3 regions of the Synechococcus sp. W55.1 genome follow, and region 2 is predicted to be linked to each of the others. Evidence: predicted binding sites of a transcription regulator. Region 2 holds the regulator's gene; each other region holds the start of a gene.

Region 1 (8,024 bases), on a different contig from region 2:
ACCCCAGCGGCGGCGGGGATCCGGTGGTGTACCAGCACATGTTCTGGTTCTACTCCCACCCGGCGGTTTACATCATGATCTTGCCGGTCTTTGGCATGATCTCCGAGATTTTGCCGGTGCATGCCCGCAAGCCCATCTTTGCTTACAAAGCCATTGCCTATTCCAGCTTGGCCATCTGCTTTTTGGGGTTGATCGTCTGGGCGCACCACATGTTCACCAGCGGCACCCCTGACTGGATGCGGGTGTTCTTCATGATCGCCACTATGGCTATTGCTGTCCCGACGGGGATCAAGGTGTTTAGCTGGCTGGCCACTTTGTGGGGCGGCAAGATCCACTTCCGGTCGGCCATGCTGTTTGGCATGGGCTTTGTCTCGATGTTTGTGATCGGCGGCTTGAGCGGGATTATCCTCGCCTCGGTGCCTCTGGATATCCACGTTCACGACACCTACTTTGTGGTGGCCCACCTACACTACGTGTTGTTTGGCGGCAGCGTCTTTGGGATCTATGCCGGCATCTACCACTGGTTCCCCAAGATGACCGGGCGGCTGCTGAACGAGTTTTGGGGGCGGGTGCACTTTGTGTTGACCTTTGTCGGCTTTAACATGTGCTTCTTGCCGATGCACAAGCTGGGCCTGATGGGGATGCCCCGCCGGGTGGCCCAGTACGATCCCCAATTTGCCGACCTCAACTGGATCAGCTCGGTGGGGGCCTTTGTTCTGGCCATTTCCACCCTGCCCTTTTTGGTTAACGCCATCTACTCCTGGGTGGCCGGGCCAAAAGCTGGGGATAATCCTTGGCAGGCCCTGACACTGGAGTGGACAACTTCTTCTCCCCCGCCCCATCACAACTTTTATGGGGATCCCATTTTGCTGACCGGCCCCTATGACTACGGCTTGCACAGCAAGGAGACGCTGGACTACTTTGCTGCTCAGTTGCAGAGCGTGCGGGAGCTGGCACTGGCGGAAGCGGAGCCTACTTCTTCTTAGCAGGCCGGATGCCCGGTGGGCGGCTGATCCCCTGCTCACTGGGTATTCCAGTCTTGGCTGGGCTGCTTGTACAGCCTCAAGAAGTCTCAGGAATTCAGGAATTTAGGTGGAAAGGAATATGCAAGGATCCCTTGCCTCTGAAACGCTGATGGTTGGCCACTCAAGGGCCCACACTGCCCATGCTGAGCACCCAGATCATCGCGTCTTTGGCATCTTGATGTTTTTGGTGGCAGAAGGCTGTCTTTTCCTAGGGCTGTTCATGGCCTACCTGGCCTATAGCCTCACCGCCCCGGTGTGGCCGCCGGAGGGAACCCCAGAGCGGGAATTGCTTTTGCCTGGGATCAACACGGTGATCTTGCTCTCCAGCAGCTTCGTCATTCACAAAGCTGGGTCGGCCATCAAGGCCGATGATGTCAGGGGTCTGCGGCTGTGGTTTGCCCTCACAGCGCTGATGGGGGCGGTTTTCCTGGCAGGGCAACTCTATGAGTACAGCAACCTGGAGTTTGGCCTCACCACCAATTTGTTTGCCAGCACCTTCTATGTTTTAACGGGGTTTCATGGTCTCCACGTGATGGCAGGGTTGCTGTTTATTCTGGCAGTGCTCTGGCGCTCCTTTAAACCCGGCCACTACAGCGCCCAACATCATTTTGGCGTCGAAGCTGCCGAGATCTACTGGCACTTTGTGGATGGGGTTTGGATCGTGTTGTTTATCTTGCTCTATTTGCTCTGAGGTTGTCTCGAAGCCATTTTGGCAGCAACCCGTAGAGCCATTTCAGCTCTGCCCCATGGTTACCTCAAGTGGCAGTGGAGCGGCTCGCTGGGCCAATGGTTCCCCTCTCCCCAAGAAGAGCGGCGGCTGAGGTCTGAGAGCGGCTGCGGGAAGATGAGCCTTTCTGGAGAAAGGCCACAATCTGGATCAGCGCCTCTTGAAACACCTCTCGCTCTGGCTGACCTTGCTTGAGCTGGTATTCCAGTTGCAAAAGTTGCTGCATCACCCTTAGCAGAGCTGAGCTTTCGAGGGATCCCACCTCTTTTTGCAGAAAGTAAACCCGGTTGGGATTCCCGATTTCTGCTTTCTGGGCGATGACTTTGGGATCCCGTTCTCCCTGATCCAGCAGCAGCCGCACCCATAGCCAGGTGCGAAATTGGCCTACCAACACCGCCAGAATCCTCAGGGCCGGCTCGTTGTGATCCAGCAGATGGGTCAAGATGCGTAGGGCTTGTTCCAGATTCCCTTTGCGCAGGGATCCCGCCAATTGAAAGCTGTTGTAGGCGCTGGCGGGAACTAACGCCTCGACTTGTTCAGGAGAAATGGGATCCTGTTGACCTGCCGTAAACAGGGCCAGCTTTTCCAATTCCATCGCCAAGCGACGGGAGTCATTGCCCACCGCCTCGGCCAATTTCTGGGCGGCTGCCGGGCTGAGGGCCAGATCCCGTTGTTCAGCTTCCCGCTGCACCTGCTGGAGAATGCCCTCCTCATCCCAAGGGGCCAGTTGCGAAAACTCGCGGACAATGGCCGTTTTTTTGAGGATTTTGGTGGATTTCAGGCGCCCATCCGGTTTGCTGCTGGTGGTCAAGAGCAGATGGGTGGTAGGGGGTAACTGGGCCAAGGTTCGCTCCACTTCTTCCCACAGATCTTCCGGGCAATGTTGGGTGAGTGTTGTCTCTTCCAGCCAAACCAAGCGGGCGTTGGATCCCAGCGGCGGGGTCATGGCTTGGTTGAGCCCGGCAATCGTGGATTCCGGCGGCAGGCGATCGTAGTTAAAAGCTGCCCAGTGGGGATCCAGCACTTGATCCCGCAACTGCTGTACCGCCTGCATCAGGCGATAGGTATCATCCCCCCAGTACAGGTAAACGGGCACGCTTCGACCGAGTGATTTACGAGATGCTTTTCCCCTACTTCCTCCATTTTGCGTAGGTCAGTTCCCCTTGTCTAAGCGGTTTGGCCGGGATCCCTGCTCAGCTTGGTGGAGGGAGCCAGTCTCGCCCCTAGCTTGACTCAAGTTATTTAAGAATAGGTCAAGCACTCCCCCTCATCTGGGGAGAACAAAGGCATCTTTACACAAACTTCATAATCCAGAAGTCTCCGCAGCTCAAAAAGTTCTGTATTCCTACTGAAGAGGTTTCGTAGACCTTCTCCTACAGTTGAATTAGGAGCAGAGACTGCAGGGTTAAAGATTATGGATGGCATTGGCGAGTTTGAGTTTAAGGTGCAAATCTTAGCCCGTTGCATGGGATCTGCCCTAGGGCTGGGCCGCCCCACTCGTGTTCAGATTCACTATTCCAACCTCAATTCCCAAAACAAAACCAAAGCGAAGGAAGGTCAATCTGAGTCAAAAAGTCTATCCTCCCTAGGCAATCAGATCTCTTCGAGTCTCAGCAATCAGGGCAAAAGAGGATCCCAAGGTCAAGCTTTAGCCTATGTTGCCTGAAGAGTCTTTCGAGAATTAATCTGTGGTAATTCAGGAGGATTTTTGACTGCGGCGATCCAACACTTACTTAGAAATTGGGACAGATCTTTCTTGTGGTTTTTCTCGTTACTCTTTCTTTGCATTCTATAGCGATTTGTTCTTAAGACCGAAAACTCAACTTTGACAATTCTTCTTTGACAATTCTTCGATGCTTTTCGTCTTGTAGAGTCTTGTGAGTTAGCCGATTCTTTATTTTTGTTAACGAGGACTTTGTCCGGCTGGCGCGATAAGAAGTTGCGCTCTTCTTCATTGTCTCTTTGCCTCTGGGGATATAGACTAAAGCTTTGTCCCGCTGGTGAAACCAGTAGGATGACTTGAGGTGTGGGGATTTGGGCCCAACACGCCCCAGAGGATTATGGAACGAGCAACGCAACTGTGGCAGGGTTTTCTGCTGCGCGACTTTCCCATCAAGGCTTGGCAGCAGGGGAGCCTTTTGGGCCGCCTGTTGGGATCCCTGCAGAGTTGGGGGAAAAGCAGCGTATTGGTGCAGACTTCCGACCGCATCGGCCTGGGGCTGGTACTGCTTTACTGGGTTTTCTCTGCGCAAAGCTCCACCGGCATCCTGGGCCTGATTTTGCTGGCTATGGCCGCTCTGGTGGGCCTGGGCACTTTGGTGGAAACGCCGATTGGGCTGCCGCTGCATCTGCCCCTGGTCCTTTTCTGGGGAATTGCCACCTTGGCGACGATTCTCTCTCCGGTTCCCTACGCAGCGCGGGATGGCTGGCTGAAGCTGACTCTTTATCTAGCCGGCTATCTGTTGTTGCATCGTCTGCTGCGCAAACCCCAATTCCGAGATGGGATTGTGGGATCCCTGCTTTTGGTCAGCTTGGTGATGGGGATCCATGGCCTGCGGCAATACTTTTATGGGGCAGCAGAACTGGCCACCTGGGTGGATCCGGAGTCGGGCTTGGCAGGTCTGACGCGGGTGTACAGCTATCTGCGCAACCCAAATCTGTACGGGGGCTACTTGATCCCGGTCATTCCCCTGGGGCTGGCCGCCACTTGGATTTGGCCCAGTTGGGGAGCGAAACTCCTGGCCGGGTTTACGACGGCGGTGAACCTGATTTGCCTGTTGCTCACCTACAGTCGCGGTGCCTGGATTGGGGGGCTGGCTATGCTGACCCTGATGGCCGTGTTGTTGGCGCAGTGGCACTCTATCGATTTGCCGGCTCGTTGGCGGCGTTGGGCCTTGCCGGTTCTGTTGAGTGGAGGGGGGGCCGCTTTGTTGCTCGGAATCCTGACGGTACGCCCTCTGCGGCTGCGGGTGCAGAGCCTTTTTTGGGGGCGGCTAGACACCAGCAACAACTTTCGGATCAACGTCTGGGCGGCGGTCTTGGACATGATCCGCGACTTTCCCATCTTGGGGATCGGCCCCGGCAATGTCGCCTTTAACCGCGTCTACCCCCTTTACCAACGAGGCAACTTCAGCGCCCTCGGAGCCTATTCGGTGCCTCTGCAGCTCACCGTGGAGACTGGCTTCATCGGATCTTTAACTTTCGCCTGGTTCCTCTTGGTGCTCTGGGATCACGGCTGGAGATGCTGGAAAACTTTGCTCAACTTGCGGGATCCCCAGGGTCTGTGGGTGGCAGCGGGCTTGGCCGCTTGCACCGGCATGATGGTCCACGGCTTGGTGGATACCATCTGGTATCGTCCCCAGGTACAAATGCTGTGGTGGCTTGCGGTAGCGCTTATTACAGCCAGCTTGGCCTCTCTCAGCCCTCAGCCGCTTACAGATGCTGGTGAGACGCCAGTGGGGACTTCCTCCCGTTAAGGTAGCTTAAGCTTGGCCTTCCGGTCTTGACGGGAGCAAATCCAGAGTGGTAAGCATCTTCAGTAGGAGATAAAAATGTATCTGTTTTTACAATTTGCAGGTGTCAGTAGTGTTAGAAATTAGCGGAATTGTCCGGGGTGCAGGAGGCAAATGAAAAAAATCGAGGCCGTAATCCGGCCATTCAAGTTGGATGAGGTCAAAATTGCTTTGGTCAATGCCGGGATTGTCGGCATGACCGTAAGTGAAGTACGGGGTTTTGGCCGGCAAAAGGGACAAACCGAGCGTTACCGGGGATCCGAGTACACGGTAGAGTTCCTACAAAAGCTGAAAGTGGAGATCGTGGTCGAAGATGACCTGGTGGATACGGTGGTGGAGAAGCTGATTGCAGCGGCTCGCACCGGCGAAATTGGGGACGGCAAGATTTTCATCAGCCCCGTCGAAAAAACCATCCGCATCCGCACTGGCGAACTCAACCAAGATGCCCTGTAAGGAGGGATCTTTGGGGTTTGGGCTACCCGTCCTGAGCCTTGTGGGGGTTTGCTGCATGTCTCTTTTGCTGTATCTCTGATGAGGTTGATGAGGTGTTCTTGCCCCACTTTCCGGGTAATGTCTTTTGAGAAGTACTGTCCCTTTAGGTGAGTCGAAAAGCATGAGTACAACAATGATCCAAAAGCTCAAGAGCCAGGTGCCCCAGTGGCTCTGGCGACCGGCCAGGTGGAGTCTGACTGCTGCTCTAATGGCTGCGCTGGTCTTTCTATTCGGCCAGGGAACTGCCTTTGCTCAAGAGGCCGAGGCAGTTCAGAAACACGCTGACATTGTTTGGACGATCGTGGCAGCAGCCTTGGTGTTCTTCATGCAGGCGGGGTTCGCCATGGTAGAGACGGGCTTTACCCGCGCTAAGAATGCCGCCAACATCATGATGAAGAACTTGATGGACTTCTGCATGGGCTGTTGCGCCTTCTGGTTCATCGGGTTTGGCCTCATGTTCGGCAAAAGTGATGGCTTCTTCGGAACCAGTTGGTTTGCTTTCAACTGGCAGCAAGCCCACGAAGCAGGGGATTGGCCTTTTACCTTCTTTGTCTTTCAGCTGGTGTTTGCCGCCACTGCCGCCACCATTGTTTCTGGAGCCATGGCGGAGCGCACCAAGTTCTTGGCCTACTTGATCTACTCCATCGTTATTTCTGGGCTAATCTACCCCATCTCTGGGGGTTGGGCCTGGAACGGGCTGTTCGGCGACTACAACGGCGGCACAGCCGGCTGGCTGGAAAATCTGGGCTACATCGACTACGCCGGGTCGGGGGTGGTGCATTTGGTAGGGGGCGCTGCGGCCTTGGCAGGCGCCATTGTGCTCGGCCCTCGCATTGGCAAGTACGGCCCTAATGGAGAACCGCGGGCTATTCCCGGCCACAACCTGCCGCTGGGGATGTTGGGGGTGTTTATCCTCGCCTTTGGCTGGATTGGGTTTAATGCCGGTTCCACCACTGCAGCCTCTGTCGATATTGGCTGGATTGCCATGAATACGCTGCTGGCAGCTTCGGCTGGAGCAATTGGGGCGATGTTCACCTCTTGGGTTCATTTTGGCAAGCCGGATATGACCTTTGCCGCCAACGGTGTCCTGGCCGGCTTGGTGGGGATCACTGCCCCTTGCAATACAGTTCATCCGCTGGGGGCCTTGATCATTGGCTTGGTGGCCGGAATCCTCGTGGTGCTCTCCGCGGTGATTTTGGATACGGCGCTGAAAATTGATGACCCGGTGGGCGCGGTTTCCGTGCATGGCACCTGTGGTATCTGGGGGGTGTTGGCAGCAGGGATCCCTTGGTTTGCCCACGCCAATTCAGAGGTTACCTGGGCACAGTTCGGCGTGCAGGTGGTAGGCGCTCTCGCTCTCTTCCTCTGGCCCTTCATCACCTGTCTAATCCTGTTTTTAATCCTCAAGGTAACTGTTGGCTTGCGCGTCAGCGCCGAGGAAGAGATTGCCGGTTTGGATGTGGGCGAGCACGGCAACATAGCCTACCCTGACTTTGTCATTGCTGCCACCGAGGTGGAGGGAGCTTGAGCTGTTGCGCTCGGTTCGACGGGAGGCTGTCGGATCTGAGCGACACGGGACTGAAAATCAAGAGAGGGGGTCAGGGCTGGCCCTCTCTTTTATGGCTTGCTGATGTATTTGGTGGCATTGGTGTAGGTGGTTACGGGTAGGAGGGGAGAAATAGCTCAAAATCGAGGTGTGGGACTTGGAATGGACTTGGAATCGAGATGAAAAGTCAGATAGGTGAGACTGTTTTCTCTCGTCTTCGGCAGGGGATCCTTTTGGGTTTGAGGACAGGGGGGAAAGTCCTGCTGGGGGTTGGAGCTTTGCTGGGGTTGGGAAGTTTGGTTGCCCCGCCTGCTCTGGCCCAGACGGATCTCACGGCTCTGGAACAGGCTCTCCCACCCGAGGCTTGGGCTGAGCTACAAACCTTACTGAAAACTCAGCAATACCATGCCGACATCGTCTGGACAACGGTGGCCGGGGCGCTGGTGTTTTTCATGCAGGCGGGCTTTGCCATGGTGGAGGCGGGCTTCACGCGGGCTAAAAATGCTACCAACATTGTCCTGAAGAACCTGATGGACTTCTGCTTCGGGGCCTGTGCTTTTTGGTTTTTGGGGTTTGGGCTGATGTTCGGATCCCATGTGGCCGGTTTTTTGGGCACCAACTGGTTTTTTTTCAACTGGCAACAGGGAGCTGAAGCCGGCAGTCAAAACGATGCTTGGCCTTTCACGTTCTTCTGTTTCCAACTGGTGTTTGCCGCCACCGCT
Region 2 (8,024 bases):
GATCGGCACCGGCTGCCCGCTCAAACGCCTCCCGCAAGTCTTGGTCGCTGTAGCCCTTCCCTGACCGACCAAAGCGCTGCCACAGATCCTGCAAAGCTGTATCCAGGGATCCCTGACCGCCGGAAAGGTGACGGATGTGCAGATCCAGCAGCCAACAGACCAAAGCCCCCTTTAAGTAATAAGAAACCTGGCTGTTGAGGGTGTTTTCGTGGGGGCGGTAGAGTTTGATCCAGGTGTCGAAGCTGGATTCCCGCAGCGATTGCACGGCCCGGCCCGGAGTACGCTGCAAGCGACCAATCTGTTCGGAAAGAACTTTTAAAAAATCGCCGGCACTGAGGATCCCTGCCCTCAACAAGATGACATTTTCGTAGTAGCTGGTCGCTCCCTCACAAAACCACAGGCATTCCAGATAGTTTTCTTGGTTGTAGTCGATCTTTTCCAATGCCAGCGGACGCAGACGCTTGACATTCCAGGCATGAAACAACTCGTGGGCCAGCAAAGACAAAAAGCGCCGATAGGACTCCGGCTGATGCAGCTCCAGCCCAGAGTAAAGAAGGGTGGTGCTGTACTTGTGCTCAAGGCCACCAAATCCTCCCGGCGACAAATGCACAATGAACCAGTAGCGGTCGTAGGGTAGCCCACCGAAAAACGCGGCTGTGGTTTTGACAATCGCCTTAGCATCAGCGACAGCCCGCTCCACATCCAGAGTGCCCGCCCCCCAAACCACAAAGTAATGCGGGATCCCTTCCACCTCAAACGATTGCATCCGATGCAGGCCCACCTCCACCGGGCTATCCACCAGCTCGTCGTAGTCTTCCGCCACAAAAGACTGGCCGGAAGTGGGATCCTCAGAAGGAGAGGTCAAGGGCCGCAAACTGGTGGCGATGTGCCAATCCGGCTTGGGGGGGATCACCGTCAAAGTGTAGGGTTCCCGCTCGCGACCGGGCACGTAGAGGAAGAGCGCTGCCCCGTTGAAATAGGCGTGGGTCAAATCCAGATGGTTCGTGCGCACCGTCAGCTCATAGGCATAGACCCGATAGCACACCTTCACAGCAGAAGAACCCGGCGGATCGATTTGCCAGGTATTCTTATCCACCTTCCGCCAGGCCAAAGGGATCCCTTGCTCAGTTGCCGCCTGAAACTCCTGCACATGACGGGCATACTCCCGCACCAAGTAGGATCCCGGCGTCCACACCGGCAGTCGCAGCCGCAAAGGCACCTCTGGATCCACCTCTTGGATCTGCAGTTCCACCTCCAGCAGGTGATTGGCCGGATCCGGCATCCGCACTGTGAAATGCTGGCGGCTCAGTTGAGAAGGTGCAGAAACGATAACCTCTGGGATCCCCATAGAACCCACCCTACCCTCTACTGCCAAGGGCTGGCGCAGCCCCCAGCGGCAATGGCTCCTATCCTAACCTCTGCCTTTGGCTGGAGAGCAGCAACGAGACTTAAAAATGTAGCGCGTGCTACAAAGATACCTAGGCAGAACCTTCTACTTTAGGGTAAATCTTGGTATCCTCGTAGATTCTGAAGTCAATGGGTTGCAACCTAGCCTAATGCTTCTAGATTGATCTTAGTAGGTTGATCTTAGGTATAAACTGACCTTAAAAGGTTGATGAGTATGGCGGTGGCCGTAGCGGAAAAATCTCTGATCACAGCCTTCAAGCAATTGGGAGGCCCTCACCATCCTCCGGTTATCGAAACGTTCGAGCGCGGGAAGACCATTTTTTTTCCAGGGGATCCGGCGGAGCGGGTTTACTTTTTGGTAAAGGGAGCCGTTAAGCTCTCGCGGGTCTACGAAATGGGAGAGGAAATCACCGTTGCCCTCCTGCGCGAAAACAGCATCTTCGGCGTGCTCTCCTTTATCACGGGACAGCGCTCCGACCGCTTTTATCACTCGGTGGCTTTTACACCTACCGAGTTACTCTCTCTACCGATCGAGCAGGTGGAGAAATCCCTACAGGAGAACGCCGAACTGGCCATGTTGCTGGTTAAAAGCCTGTCGTCTCGTATCTTGCAAACGGAGATGATGATCGAGACGCTGGCTCATCGCGACATGGGATCCCGTTTGGTCAGCTTTTTGTTGATTCTCTGTCGCGATTTCGGGGTGCCTGGCCCAGATGGGGTCACCATCGATCTCAAGCTGTCTCACCAGGCCATTGCCGAGGCCATTGGCTCAACCCGCGTCACCATCACCCGCCTGTTGGGAGAGCTGCGCAAGAAGAAGTACATCTCCATTCACAAGAAGAAGATCACCGTACACGACCCGATGCGGCTGAGCCATCGCTTTGCCTAGAAGGAAGAGGAGAACACTTCCTGAGCAGCACCTTGCCCAGGCAAACCCCGCTCGACGGCTGGTTGAAGCTCTGGCCGGCCTATGTTCAATCTACTGCTGCAGCCTTGAAGAATCTCTGTGCCCGAAGGACAGACTTAAAGTTTTCTGGAAGCTGACCGGATCGCGGGCAAAAACCTACTAGTCTATGGGGGGATCTGGCTTTGGCCAGAGCTATCTAGCCAATTGCTGAGGTGTAACTGTGGAAACAGCCATCGAGTGGATTACCGCCCATGAGATCCTCGACTCGCGAGGGCGTCCCACCCTAGAAGCCCTGGTGGGTCTAGCCAATGGGGCAACGGGCTTGGCGCAGGTTCCCAGCGGTGCTTCGACCGGCACCTTCGAGGCCCACGAGCTGCGGGACGGGGATCCCAAACGCTACGGCGGTAAGGGTGTGCTGAGGGCGGTGGAAAACATCCTTGGCCCCATCCAGTCGGAGCTGCAGGGAGAAGATGCCCTCAACCAAGCCCGTATTGACCAGTTGCTGATCGACCTGGACGGCACCCCCAACAAGTCCCGCCTGGGGGCCAACGCTATTTTGGCAGTTTCTCTGGCGACAGCCAAAGCGGCTGCGGAAGCAGTGGGCTTGCCTCTTTACAAATATCTGGGGGGGCCCTTTGCCAACCTGCTGCCGGTGCCGCTGATGAACGTGCTCAACGGCGGCGCCCACGCCGACAACAACGTCGATATTCAAGAATTTATGCTTGTGCCCATTGGAGCGGCCAGCTTTCGCGAGGCGCTGCGCTACGGGGCTGAGGTGTTTGCGGTACTAAAACAAGTGCTGCAGCAGAAGGGGCTGTCCACCGGTGTGGGGGATGAAGGGGGGTTTGCTCCTGATCTCGACTCCAATGCGGCGGCTTTGGATCTGCTGATGACGGCTATTGAACAGGCAGGCTACAAACCGGGAGCAGATATCGCCTTGGCCTTGGATGTGGCTGCCAACGAGCTGCTGCAGGATGGGCAATATCACTTTGAGGGCCAAGCCCGCAGCGCGGCTGAGATGGTGGCTTACTACGAGCAACTGCTGGCCAGCTATCCCATCCTCTCCATTGAAGATGGGCTGGCGGAGGAAGACTGGGCCGGCTGGCAAGCCATGACCGCTCAACTGGGATCCCGAGTGCAACTGGTGGGGGATGACCTGTTTGTAACCAACCTAACCCGCCTGCAGAAGGGCATCGACAGCGCCGCCGCCAACGCCATTTTGATCAAGCTCAACCAGATCGGCACCCTGACGGAGACCGTCTCGGCCATTCAACTGGCTGGCCAGGCGGGTTTTCGCTCTGTAATCAGCCACCGCTCCGGCGAAACCGAGGATACCACCATCGCCGATCTGGCGGTGGCCACCCGTGCCGGGCAGATCAAAACCGGATCCCTTTGTCGCAGCGAGCGCATTGCCAAGTACAACCAACTGCTGCGCATCGAAGACGAGCTAGGGGAAGCGGCAGTGTATGCCGGTCGGGTGGGCCTGGGCCCCAAAGCTCGCTAACTTTTCGTCTCGTTCCTCCCTAACACCTGCACCAAAAAGGCCCAGCGGTCGGCAGCTTCCTCGATCAGCTTGGTAGTGGGCTTGCCGGCCCCGTGCCCTGCCTTGGTTTCGATGCGGATGAGCACCGGCTGGGATCCCCCTTGGGCAGCCTGGAGGGCAGCGGCAAACTTAAAGCTGTGGGCGGGCACCACCCGGTCGTCGTGATCTGCGGTGGTGATCAGGGTGGCGGGGTAGGCGGTGCCGGGCTTGAGGTTGTGCAGAGGGGAATAGGCGTAGAGGGCCTTGAATTCCTCCGGGTTCTCCGGGGATCCGTACTCGGAGATCCAGGCCCAGCCGATGGTGAACTTATGAAAGCGCAGCATGTCCATCACCCCCACCGCCGGTAGAGCCGCCGCGAACAGATCCGGCCTTTGGGTCATGCAGGCCCCCACCAACAGGCCGCCATTGCTGCCACCGGAGATGGCCAACTGGGAGGGGTTGGTGTAGCCATGGGCAATCAGCCACTCGGCAGCAGCAATAAAGTCGTCGAACACGTTCTGTTTGTTGAGCTTGGTGCCCGCTTGGTGCCACTCTTCCCCATACTCGCCGCCGCCCCGCAGGTTGGGCTGGGCATAGACGCCGCCCATTTCCAGCCAGGCCACCAGGCTTACCGAGAAGCTGGGGGTGAGGGAGATGCCAAAGCCGCCATAGCCGTACAGCAGCGTGGGATGGGATCCGGTCAGCTCCAGGCCCTTCTTGTGGGTGATGAACATCGGCACCCGCGTGCCATCTCGGCTGGTGTAAAAAATCTGTTTGACCTCGTAGGCGCTGGGGTCAAAGTCCACCTGCGGCTGGCGAAAGAGGGTGCTGGTGCCGGTGGTGAAATCGTAGCGGTAGATGGTGGGAGGGGTGGTGAAGCTGGTGAAGGTGTAGAAAGTTTCTGTGTCGCGGCGCTTGCCGCCAAAACCGCCCGCCGATCCCAGCCCCGGCAAGGGAATCTCTCCCAGAAAGTGGCCATCCAAGGCAAACCTTTTGATCTGGGTGTGGGCATCTTTGAGGTAGAAGGCCACCAACTGATTGTGGATCAAGCTGATCCCTTGCAGGGTTTCTTCCGCCTGAGGGATCACCTCTTGCAACTGCTCAAGCTGCTGGAGGTCAACGGCCACCACCCGCCGGCGGGGAGCACCCCGATCGGTGAGCAGCCAAAATCGGGATCCATCGTTGCCGATAAAGCTGTACTCCGCCTCAAACTCGCGGATGAGCTCCACCACGGGGGACTGGGGATCCCGCAGGTCTTTGTAGAAGATGAGATTCTTGGGATCCGTACCCCGCCAGACGGAGATGATCAAGTAATCACCATCTTCCGTAACCCCGCCGGCAAACCCCCATTCCTTTTGGTCGGGGCGGTGATAGACCAAGGTATCTTGCGACTGGGGAGTGCCCAGGCGGTGGTAGTAGAGCTTTTGAAAGTAGTTGACGCTTTCGTATTCGCTGCCGGGGGCCGGTTCGTCGTAGCGGCTGTAGAAAAATCCTTGCCCATCCAGCGTCCAGCTCGCCCCGGAAAACTTGACCCAGCGGAGGTGATCCGGCAAATCCTCGCCGGTTTCGATGTCCCGCACCTTCCATTCTTGCCAGTCGGAGCCGGAGCGGGAGAGACCATAGGCCAGATACCGCCCATCACGGCTGATGGCAATGCCCGATAGAGCCACCGTACCGTCTTCGGAGAAGGTGTTGGGATCCAGCAAGACCCTGGCCTCAGCCTCCAGGCTTTCTTGGGTATAGAGAACACTTTGGTTTTGCAGGCCGTCGTTCTTGAAATAGAAGTAGCGGTTGCCCTCTTTGAAGGGCTGGCTGTATCTTTCGTAGTTCCACAACTGCGTCAGGCGCTCCAGCAGCCGTTGCCGTGCCGGGATTTGTCTCAGGTAGTCGAAGGTGAGTTGGTTTTGTGCTTCGATCCAGGCCCGCGTCTGCTCTGAGTCCAGATCCTCCAGCCAGCGGTAGGGATCCGGCACCGGCTGCCCGTGGTAGATGTCCACAACAGTGGGATCGGGATAGCTGGGGGGATAGTTGAGCATAAGACCTAATCGCTGGAGACCCATTCCACTATGGCAGAGGGAGGAGCCGAGAACCCACTCTGAGGACTCTTGGGATCAAGCCCCGCTATAGTAGAAGCCGGGTTTTCCGGGTGAGTTTCGTGCCACACCTTTTCTCCACTCCCTTGCAACACGCAGAGATCGGGCGAATTGGGGCCTATCCCCTGGGCCAAGGTCGCTATCGTTTTTCCGTATGGGCGCCTCTGCTTGAACGGGTGGAGCTGAAGCTGCTCACCCCTGTTGAGGGATGCCTTCCCCTGGCCCGAGATGACCAGGGCTATTGGCAGGCAGAGGTGGACGGGATCCCGCCTGGGCCGGTGGACTATCTCTACCGTCTGCACACCCAGGCAGGGGTAGTGGAGCGACCAGACCCGGCCTCCCGCTGTCAACCGCATGGCGTTCATGGCCCCTCGCGGGTGGTGGATCCCCGCTTCGACTGGCAGGATCAAGGGTGGAAGGGGATCCCGCTGCCCCAGTGGATCCTCTACGAGCTGCATGTGGGCACCTTTACCCCTGAGGGCACCTTTGCCGCCCTGATCCCTCGCCTGCCGGAATTGGTAGAGTTGGGGGTGAATGTGCTGGAGCTGATGCCGGTGGCCCAATGCCCGGGGGGACGCAACTGGGGCTACGACGGTGTTTATCCCTACGCGGTGCAGACCGCCTATGGGGGAGCTGAAGATCTGAAAGCCCTGGTGAACGCCTGCCACCAACTGGGCTTGGCCGTCATCTTGGACGTGGTCTACAACCACCTGGGGCCGGAGGGGAACTACCTGCGGGATTTTGGCCCCTACTTCACCGACAAGTACCACACCCCTTGGGGGGATGCCCTCAACTTCGACGACCGCTATTCTGACGGCGTGCGAGAGTTTTTCCTACAAAACGCCGAGTACTGGCTGGAGGAGTTTCATCTCGATGGGCTGCGGCTGGACGCGGTGCATGCCATCTACGACTTCAGCGCCTACCCCTTCTTGCAGGAGCTGGCGGAGCGGGTGGATGCCCTGGAAGCTCGTACTGGCCGGCCCAGGGTTCTCATTGCCGAAAGCGACCTCAACGATGTCCGCCTCATCACCCCCAGAGAGCAAGGGGGCTACGGTCTAGATGGGCAGTGGTGCGACGACTTTCACCACTCGGTTCACACCCTGCTCACCGGCGAAACAGTGGGCTACTACCAGGATTTTGGCCAATTGGAGCAACTGGCCAAGTCCTACCGGGAAAGCTACGTCTTTTCCGGCCAATACTCCCGCTACCGCGCCAGGCGTTACGGCAACTCCGCCGCCGGACGGCCAGGATCCCAGTTTGTGGTCTGCATCCAAAACCACGATCAAATCGGCAACCGCATGTTGGGAGAGCGCCTCAGCCAGCTCACCTCTTTCGAGGGCCTCAAGTTGGCTGCCGCTGCCCTGCTGTTGGCCCCCATGCTGCCGCTGCTGTTTATGGGGGAAGAATACGGGGAGGTGGCCCCCTTTCTGTATTTTGTCAGCCACGGGGATCCCGATTTGGTGGAAGCGGTACGACAGGGACGCCGCCGCGAGTTCAGCGCCTTTGCCTGGCAGGGAGAGCCGCCGGATCCCCAAGCTGAAGAGACTTTCTTGCGCTCCAAGCTGAATTGGGAGTTGAAAAAGGCCGGTCACCACCAGGTTCTCTGGAAGTGGTACCAGACCCTGATCCGGCTGCGCAAAACCCAACCGGCTCTCCAGCACTTGGAGCGGGACGGGGTGGAAGTGGAGCTCTTTTCCAACTCTGGCCTAGCTCTGCACCGCCGCCAGGGATCCCAGGCTTTGCTTGCCCTTTTCAATTTCAGCCCCAATCAGGCGGTCACCTATGCCCATTGGCCCGGCGGCACCTGGGAGAAGCTTTTGGATAGCCACGAGGCCCAGTGGTTGGGAAAGGGATCCCAACTGCCGGCAGAAAGCCAAGGGGATCCGGTTGAGGTACTGGGCTATGGGGTGGGCCTCTATGGTGCTTTGCACCGCTAACGCAGATGGCTGCGGCCAGAAGGGAAATCTCGACCGCTCCAGACCTGGCAAACGGAAACGGTCTAGCCGATCTTCGCGCCGCGGAAATAGAGGGAGTCAGGCAAGGGCCTGCGGGCGAGGCTGGGATTTCGGGAAGGTTTGCTCACCGGTTGGCCGCG
Region 3 (8,024 bases), on a different contig from region 2:
CAGGAGCAAAAGTTTGGGCTCTGCCACCAAAGCTCTGGCGATGGCCAGTTGCTGCTGCTGCCCACCGCTCAAATCCCCACCCAGCCGTTTAAGAAAAGAACGCAGAATTGGGAATAGGTCATAGACAAACTCAGGTATGATCCGTTCTCTGTCCGGTGCCGCTTCTAGCCCCACCAGCAGGTTTTCCTCAACCGTTAGGCGGGGAAATATCTCTCGACCTTGGGGTACATAGCCAATACCGGCGCGGGCTCGCCAATTGGGAGGGTAATGGTTGATAGGACGGCCCTCAAAAGCAATTTTGCCTGTGCAGTCTTTCAGAAGTCCCATCAGGGCTTTAAGTGTGGTGGTTTTGCCCATACCATTGCGACCCAGAAGGCAAACCGCTTGGCCGGGAAAGATCTTAAAAGAGAGATCCTTCACAATTAAACTCTGACCATAGTAAACCCTCAAATCGGAGACCTCCAGAAGAGGCCCGGATCCATCTCGGGATAAGTTTTGTGTTGCGGTCGCGTTTTCCGTATTCATGGGCCTGCGCATGGGTCAGTTAAAACAGGGCTATAGCTTTTTGCTTAGTTTTTCGCCTTATGGGATCCGAGATAGACCTCAATAACTCGCGGGTCGTTTTTCACATCCTCAAAGGTACCTTCGCACAGCACCGAGCCTTGGTGTAAAACAGTAACCTTACGGGCAATTTGCCGGACAAACACCATGTCATGTTCGATCACCAAAATGGTGTGGCTTTGGGCTAAGGATTGAATTAACTCTCCTGTAGCTTCCGTTTCTTTGTCCGTCATCCCGGCCACGCATTCATCCAGCAGCAGCAAATCCGGATCTTGAGCAATCACCATGCCGATCTCCAGCCATTGCTTTTCTCCGTGGGAAAGCAGCCCTGCCGGAACCCGATCCTTACGGCTGAGGCCAATGGTTTCCAAAAGAGCATCCGTTTTTTCTCGCAGATGCTTTTTGCCAAGTAGGGTGGAAAAAACCCTTTTGTCAGGGTTGAGGGATAGCTCCAAGTTTTCTCGCACGCTCAAGTTTTGATAGACCCGCGGCGTCTGAAACTTGCGCCCAACACCCAAAATCGAGATCTCGTGTTCCTTGAGCTTGGCCAGATCCTTTCCTTTGAACAGCACCCATCCTCGGGTGGGCTTAACCTTGCCCGTCAGCACATCGAGAAATGTAGTCTTACCCGCCCCATTGGGACCGATGACCACCCGCAGCTCCCCTTCCTCCAGAGAGAAGTTCAACCCATCTAAAGCCTTAAAGCCGTCGAAGCTGACGGTGAGATCCTGAGTTTGTAAAATTTGTCGGGTGGCGGTGGGAGCTGCAGTAAGCATGGGGATCACATCCAAGAACGGAAAGGGCAGAGGGCGAACAGGGTTCTCAACCCATCAAACTCAACCCATCAAATAAATAAGAGAGGACACTTGGCATCGCTGGCTTACCCATCAGATCTGGGATCCTTTTACTCTGAACTTGCACCTTGCGTATGATGCACATCGACAGAAAGCCAGATTTAAGCTGGGGAAGTATCTGCCAAGCGCCTGCGCCAAAGCTGGACAGTGACCCAAAGCTGCCTGCCTTGGGTGCGCACCCAACCCACCAGTCCATCCGGCAACACCAGCACCACCAGCAGGAACAATCCCCCTTGGAAAAACAACCAAATTTCGGGAAAATTTTCGCTCAGCAAGCTCTTGGCAAAGTTAACCAACAGAGCCCCCAGCACCGCCCCCACCAAACTGGCCCGACCGCCCACCGCCACCCAGATTACCATCTCAATGGAAAAGGGAACGGCCATCGCATTGGGAGAGATGATCCCAGTTTGCAAGGTAAACAAAGCTCCGGCAACACCCGCCAGGGCAGCAGACACGGCAAACACCAGAACTTTAAAGCCGGTGGGATCGTAGCCGGAAAAACGAACCCGCGGCTCGTCATCTCGAATGGCTACCAGGATCCGACCGAATAGGCCGCTGGTCAGCCAACGACAGAGAAGGTAAGCCAAAACCACCGCCAGAACTGTAGTGACATAGACAGCGAAGCGCATCTCGGACGAGTTGACATCCAGGCCAAACAAAGTCTGGAAGTTGGTCAGGCCGTTGGTGCCATTAATTAAGCGCTGTTGGCCGTTGAAGAAGTTAAAGAAAATAATCGTGGTGGCCTGAGTTAGAATGGAGAAATAAACCCCTCGAATGCGATTTCTCACCACCAAATATCCCAGGGCTGCTGCCACCAAAGCCGGGATCAAGACAACAGCAACAACCGTGAACGGAAAAGAATAAAAGGGGTACCAAAACCAGGGCAATTCCGTTACCCCGTAGAGGCTGAAAAACTCCGGTATCTGACCTTCCGGCAATTGCAACTTCAGGTGCATCCCCAGAGCGTAGCCCCCCAAGGCGAAGAACACCCCATGTCCCAGACTGAGCATGCCGGTATAGCCCCAGATGAGGTCGATTCCCAAAGCTACAATGCTGAGGGCCAGAAACCGCCCCAACAAGTTGAGCCGAAAGCCAGACAGCACAGTTGGGGCCACAAAGATCAAGGCCAGCACCAAAACGATGAGGATCCCGGCCTCCCACAGAAGCTTGCGAGAAGAATTGGGATCCCCACCCGCGGCGGGAGCAGCCACTTCATGATCAGCACGGGGGGAATGAACCAGTTTCATGGGCTTTGTGAGGGAGTAGAAGATGGAGAGTCTGGTCCTAGAGTTTTCGCCAAGCGAGATCATTCCCTAGGCATCCACCATACGACCTTTTTCGGGGAAAAGGCCCCGAGGTCGCACCTGCAAAAAGGCCACGATCAAAGCAAAGACCATCACCTTGGCCATGCTCGTGGTGGCAAAAAAGTTGAGGGTATCGGTCAGGATGGGCACGTTGGGAAAAATCAAAGCCAGCGTCCCGGAACCGATGACAAAGTTGGCAATCCCGATCCCAAGCGCTGCCACAATGCTGCCCAAAAGCTTACCGACACCCCCCACCACGACCACCATAAAGGTATCCACGATGTAGTTTTGGCCGGTGTTCGGCCCCACGGATCCCAGCAGGCTGACCGCCACGCCGGCTACTCCCGCCAGACCCGAACCGATGGCAAAGGTAAGGGCATCCACCTTTTGCGTAGGGATCCCTACACAGGCACTCATGGCCCGATTCTGGGTAACCGCCCGGATGCGCAGCCCCCAGCGGGTGCGCTGCAAGAAGAAGTACAGCCCTAGGATGCAGAAGACAGTGAGGGCGATGATAAACAGGCGGGTATTGGGCAAAAACAGGCTGCCCACCGGGATCCCACCCCCCAGCCAACGGGGAGCGGTCACATCTTTGTTCTGGGCTCCAAACCAGGGTTGAGTGACTGCTAAAGCATAGGTTTGCGCCAGCACCCGCCCCCCCACCGCTGCAATGGCCGTGGAAAGCACCAGTAGCAGCGCCAGCGTCCACCCCTTGAGACGCGGCCAATCCGCCCGCCTGGCCAAGAGCCACCAGCCGCCAAAAAAGAGCACCGCGAAGGCCCCCAAGCGGAAAGCCAGCACCCAATTGACGCTGCGCACAAACTGCTGCAGGATCAGGCTCACGCCCCAGGTGGCCAAAAGGGTCTCCAAGGGTCGGCCATACAAAAAGCGAATCACCCCCCGCTCCAGGGCTAGTCCCACCAGAGCCGTGACGGCAAAGGCAGCTACCAAAGCTGGAAAGATGTACAGATCCCGCCAGGGATCCCCTAGGGGACGAAAGGCATTTTGAACCACAAAAGTGGTGTAGGCCCCCAACATCATCAGCTCCCCATGGGCCATGTTGATGACCCCCATGAGGCCGAAAACAATGGCCAAGCCCAAGGCGGCTATTAGCAAGACGGTGCCAATGCTAATGCCGTTGAACAAGCTGTCCAGGAGCAAGGTCATGGGCAGGGGATCCTCCTTCCAACTAAACTAGGGAGGCTAACCGAGCATCTAGGCGGGATCCCCGACCCTATCCAAACGGCAAGGGATCCCAGCCCTGGCCAGGACTAGCTGACTTTGACTTTGTAGCGACCGCCCTTGGCCGGATCTGACCAATCGCAGGCAAAGCCCTTGGTCTCTGCCACAAACTGGTTCCAGGGCTGCGGCTCCACGGCATCCGTAGAAAAGATGACATCAAACAAACCGTCAGAGCGCACCTGGCCGATCCGCACATACTTGGTCAGGTGGTGATTGGTGTTCATGGTTACCAAGCCTTCTGGGGCATCAAAGGTCTGGCCATAGGCTGCCTGCCGCACGGCGTCGATTTCCACTGTTCCCGCTTTTTCCACTGCCTGCTTCCAGATGTAAACCATGATGTAGGCGGCTTCCATCGGGTCGTTGGTGACGCGGTTTTGGCCGTATTCTGCCTTGAAAGCCTCCACAAACTTCTTGTTGGCAGGCGTATCCACCGTCATAAAGTAGTTCCAGGCGGCGAAGTGCCCTTCCAAGAATTCGGGGCCGATGGCCTGTACCTCTTCTTCAGCAATGCTGACGGACATGGAAGGATAGCGATCTGGCCCCAGCCCTGCCCCTTTCAGTTGTTTGAAAAAGGCCACGTTGCTGTCGCCGTTCAAGCTGTTGTAGATCACACCGCCATTGGGAAGAGCGGCCCGGATCTTGCTGATGATGGGGGTAACTTCTGTGCTGCCCAAAGGCAGATAGTCTTCACCCACCACTTTGCCCCCCAGGGCTTCCAACTGGGCCTTGATGATGGTGTTGGCCGTGCGGGGGAACACGTAGTCGGATCCCACCAGGAAGAACTCTTTGCCCTTGTTCTTGAGCAGCCATTCCACCGAAGGCTCGATCTGCTGGTTGGGGGCAGCGCCGGTGTAGAAGATGTTTTTGGAGCACTCTTGTCCTTCGTACTGCACGGGATACCAGAGCAGGTGCTGCTTGGATTCAAACACCGGCAACACGGCTTTGCGACTGGCCGAAGTCCAGCAGCCGAATACCGTTGCCACCTTGTCCACATCGATCAATTTGGTGGCTTTCTCGGCAAAGGTTGGCCAATCGGAAGCCCCATCCTCGATAATCGGCTCGATCTGCTTGCCCAAAACCCCACCGGCGGCATTGATCTCTTTGATGGCCAGCTTTTCCGCATCCACCACGCTGGTTTCCGAAATGGCCATGGTGCCGCTGAGGGAGTGCAAAATGCCAACGCGAATGGTCTCTCCCTGGGCGTAGGCGGGCACGGATCGCTTCACCCAGATCTGCGGCCCTAGGGCAGCCCCGGCTCCGGCCAGAGCGCCCATTTTCAGCACTTGACGACGATTAAATGATAGAGCCATCGGTGATCTCCGAAACGAAGTGAGTGCAAAGGGTATTAAGAAGTCCAGTTGTTGCAGCAGCCCGGCCAACAGAGGGAAGCACTTAGCTCATCACCTCGCCCATGTGTTAAATTTGCCCAACTGCAGTCGGCTGAGGCTTTCACCGAATGCCTTCCCAACATCAACAGAGGAAAAGGCTAATCCTGCAGTCGAGAAAGCGTCGTGCGTCCCTGTTGCCTTAACGTGTTCCATCAAACCCATTCGGCCCGGAGAGAATTGTATCGTGGGATACCTTTTCCCAGAATCCGAGCCCTTTCCCCGCAGGCTGCAGGCAGAGGCAGGGATCCCTTGCTCCCGGCATAATAGGGGTTCTGGGGTGGAGAATTAACAGCCTATGGTGCAGCAGGCCGGCTATGGATCTTGGCGATCCCCGATTACCGCTGACCTGGTGGTGACGGGATCCCTGCGCTTGGGACAGATGGTTTGGGATCAGGGGGATCTCTACTGGACGGAGGGCCGCCCGCAAGAAAAAGGGCGCAATGTGTTGATGCGGCGCTCTGCCGACGGGATCCTGGTGGAGCTGACACCGGCACCTTTCAATGTGCGGACACGAGTGCATGAGTATGGGGGTGGAGCTTATTGGGTGTCGGCAGGGGTAGTGTATTTTTGCAACTTCGCTGACCAACGGCTCTACCGCCTGCTGCCGGGTTCAGATCCCCAGCCCCTGACGGAAGCAGGCCCCTATCGCTATGCCGACGGGGTGGTGGATCGGGCGCGTGGACGCATCCTCTGTGTGCGGGAAGATCACAGCCGCCAGGGAGAGCCGGAAAACAGCCTTGTCTCGATTGACTTGGAAAGCGGATCCCAGCGCGTTTTGGCCTCTGGGCACAATTTCTATGCCAACCCTCGCCTCAGCCCCGATGGCCAGACCTTGGTATGGCTGACCTGGGATCACCCCCAGATGCCCTGGGATGGGACGGAACTGTGGCGAGCAGAGGTGGCAGCAGATGGCACTCTAGGAGAGCCCCAAAAGCTAGCCGGTGGCCCTGCCGAGTCGATCTTCCAGCCCCAGTGGTCACCGGAGGGGGATCTCTACTTTGTTTCGGATCGCAGCGGCTGGTGGAACCTCTATCGCTGGGATCCCCAGGGCCCCATTCCCCTCTGTCCTATGGAAGCAGAGTTTGGAGAACCCCAGTGGGTGTTCGGCCTGAGCACCTACGGCTTTGCTGGGGATGGGCGCATTCTGGCCTGCTACCAACAGGGGGGTCTGTGCCATTTGGCCTACCTGGATCCCCAGTCGGGGCAACAGGAAGAGATCCCTTTGCCCTACACCGAGATCCACAATCTGCAGGTAAGTGGGGAAAAAGCCGCTTTCCTGGCCGGATCCCCGACGGAAGCCATAGCCTTGGTTTGTTTGGATTTGCCTTCTGGACAGGTGGAAGTGGTGGCCCGTTCCAGCAGCGTGGCGGTGGATCCGGACTATCTGTCGATCCCAGAGCCTATTGTTTTTCCCACCGGCGGCGGCAAGGCAGTGGCCTATGCTTTCTTCTATCCCCCCAAGAACCGCGACTTTGTTGCTCCCACTGGCGAAAAGCCACCCCTATTGGTGAAAAGCCACGGCGGGCCCACCGGAGCGACGGCAGCGGTGCTCAACCTAGGGATCCAATACTGGACCAGTCGGGGGATTGCGGTTTTGGATGTGAACTACCGTGGCAGCAGCGGCTATGGGCGGGCCTATCGGGATGCCCTCAAAGGCCGGTGGGGCCTGGTGGATGTGGAAGATTGCATTGCCGGAGCTCAATTTTTGGCAGAACAGGGCAAGGTGGACGGGGAACGGCTGCTCATTCAGGGTGGCAGCGCTGGTGGCTATACCACGTTGGCGGCCTTGACCTTCCACAGGGTCTTCCGGGCGGGTGCCAGCTACTACGGGGTGAGCGATCTGGAAGCCCTAGCCCAGGAGACCCACAAGTTCGAGTCTCGCTACTTGGACAGCCTTATTGGCCCCTACCCAGAGCGACGGGATCTCTACCGGGAGCGCTCCCCCATTCATCACCTAGAGGGCCTCAATTGTCCGGTTATCTTCTTCCAAGGGTTGGAAGACGCCATCGTGCCCCCCAATCAGGCGGAGAGGATGGTGGCAGCCCTACGGGCCAAAGGGATCCCAGTGGCCTATGTGCCCTTCGAGGGAGAGCAACATGGCTTTCGCCAGGCGGCCAACATCAAACGGGCTTTGGAGGCAGAGCTTTACTTTTATGCCCAGGTGTTGGGGTTTCCGCTGGCAGAACCTTTTGAGCCCGTTCGGATCGAAAACCTAGACACCTGATGATGACTGCTCAATGGGTCGAATTAATGGCTGTGGGCCAACAGGTTGGGCTCGAAGACCTCCATCTCCAACCGAAACGGGATCCCCATGTGGGCCAGCCAGTCCTGCAGGGGATCATCGGCCAGCGCCAGGATCTGTCCTTGGAGGGAAACGTGGGCCGGGCGGTGCCAATTGCCCAGTTGATGAATCACCTGGCCCATCTGGATGGGGTTTTCAGGTTGAATCAAGAGCACCGGTTCGGGTTGGGCTTTGACCCGAATGTGTCGCTGCGCATCCGCATAGAGCAGATCCCCATCGTGAAGATGGGTGCCCCGAGGCAGCATCAACTGGATCTCGGTGCCCCGATCGCTCACCAGCCGTTGCCGGGATCGCTGGCGGTCGTGCCAAGTGAGGGAAACCACTTCCAATTGGCCGGGGATCCCCTCTGGCGGCTCGTCCAGCAGTTGCATCA

The links. Region 2 encodes NtcA, which controls nitrogen genes in cyanobacteria. Its sites were predicted from a motif close to GTANCNNNNGNTAC; they were not measured.
Region 1: a site for NtcA is predicted at 5,306-5,319, ahead of NW816_RS11025 (P-II family nitrogen regulator). Genes of this name have one in related genera too.
Region 3: a site for NtcA is predicted at 5,529-5,542, ahead of urtA (urea ABC transporter substrate-binding protein). Genes of this name have one in related genera too.

Annotation. Positions count from the first base shown of each region.
Region 1 covers NZ_JANSHN010000022.1:33,186-41,209, forward strand. Annotated here, with positions in the region: gene ctaD (cytochrome c oxidase subunit I) at 1-986, shown strand, start outside; gene NW816_RS11010 (heme-copper oxidase subunit III) at 1,105-1,716, shown strand; gene holA (DNA polymerase III subunit delta) at 1,781-2,848, opposite strand; gene NW816_RS11020 (IctB family putative bicarbonate transporter) at 3,813-5,228, shown strand; gene NW816_RS11025 (P-II family nitrogen regulator) at 5,379-5,717, shown strand; gene NW816_RS11030 (ammonium transporter) at 5,878-7,284, shown strand; gene NW816_RS11035 (ammonium transporter) at 7,599-8,024, shown strand, end outside.
Region 2 covers NZ_JANSHN010000031.1:19,848-27,871, forward strand. Annotated here, with positions in the region: gene NW816_RS13065 (M61 family metallopeptidase) at 1-1,348, opposite strand, end outside; gene ntcA (global nitrogen regulator NtcA) at 1,622-2,296, shown strand; gene eno (phosphopyruvate hydratase) at 2,535-3,818, shown strand; gene NW816_RS13080 (prolyl oligopeptidase family serine peptidase) at 3,815-5,872, opposite strand; gene treZ (malto-oligosyltrehalose trehalohydrolase) at 5,983-7,866, shown strand; gene NW816_RS13090 (hypothetical protein) at 7,929-8,024, opposite strand, start outside.
Region 3 covers NZ_JANSHN010000013.1:61,445-69,468, reverse strand. Annotated here, with positions in the region: gene urtE (urea ABC transporter ATP-binding subunit UrtE) at 1-537, opposite strand, end outside; gene urtD (urea ABC transporter ATP-binding protein UrtD) at 570-1,337, opposite strand; gene urtC (urea ABC transporter permease subunit UrtC) at 1,517-2,725, opposite strand; gene urtB (urea ABC transporter permease subunit UrtB) at 2,729-3,886, opposite strand; gene urtA (urea ABC transporter substrate-binding protein) at 3,991-5,271, opposite strand; gene NW816_RS08150 (S9 family peptidase) at 5,645-7,573, shown strand; gene NW816_RS08145 (urease accessory protein UreE) at 7,597-8,024, opposite strand, start outside.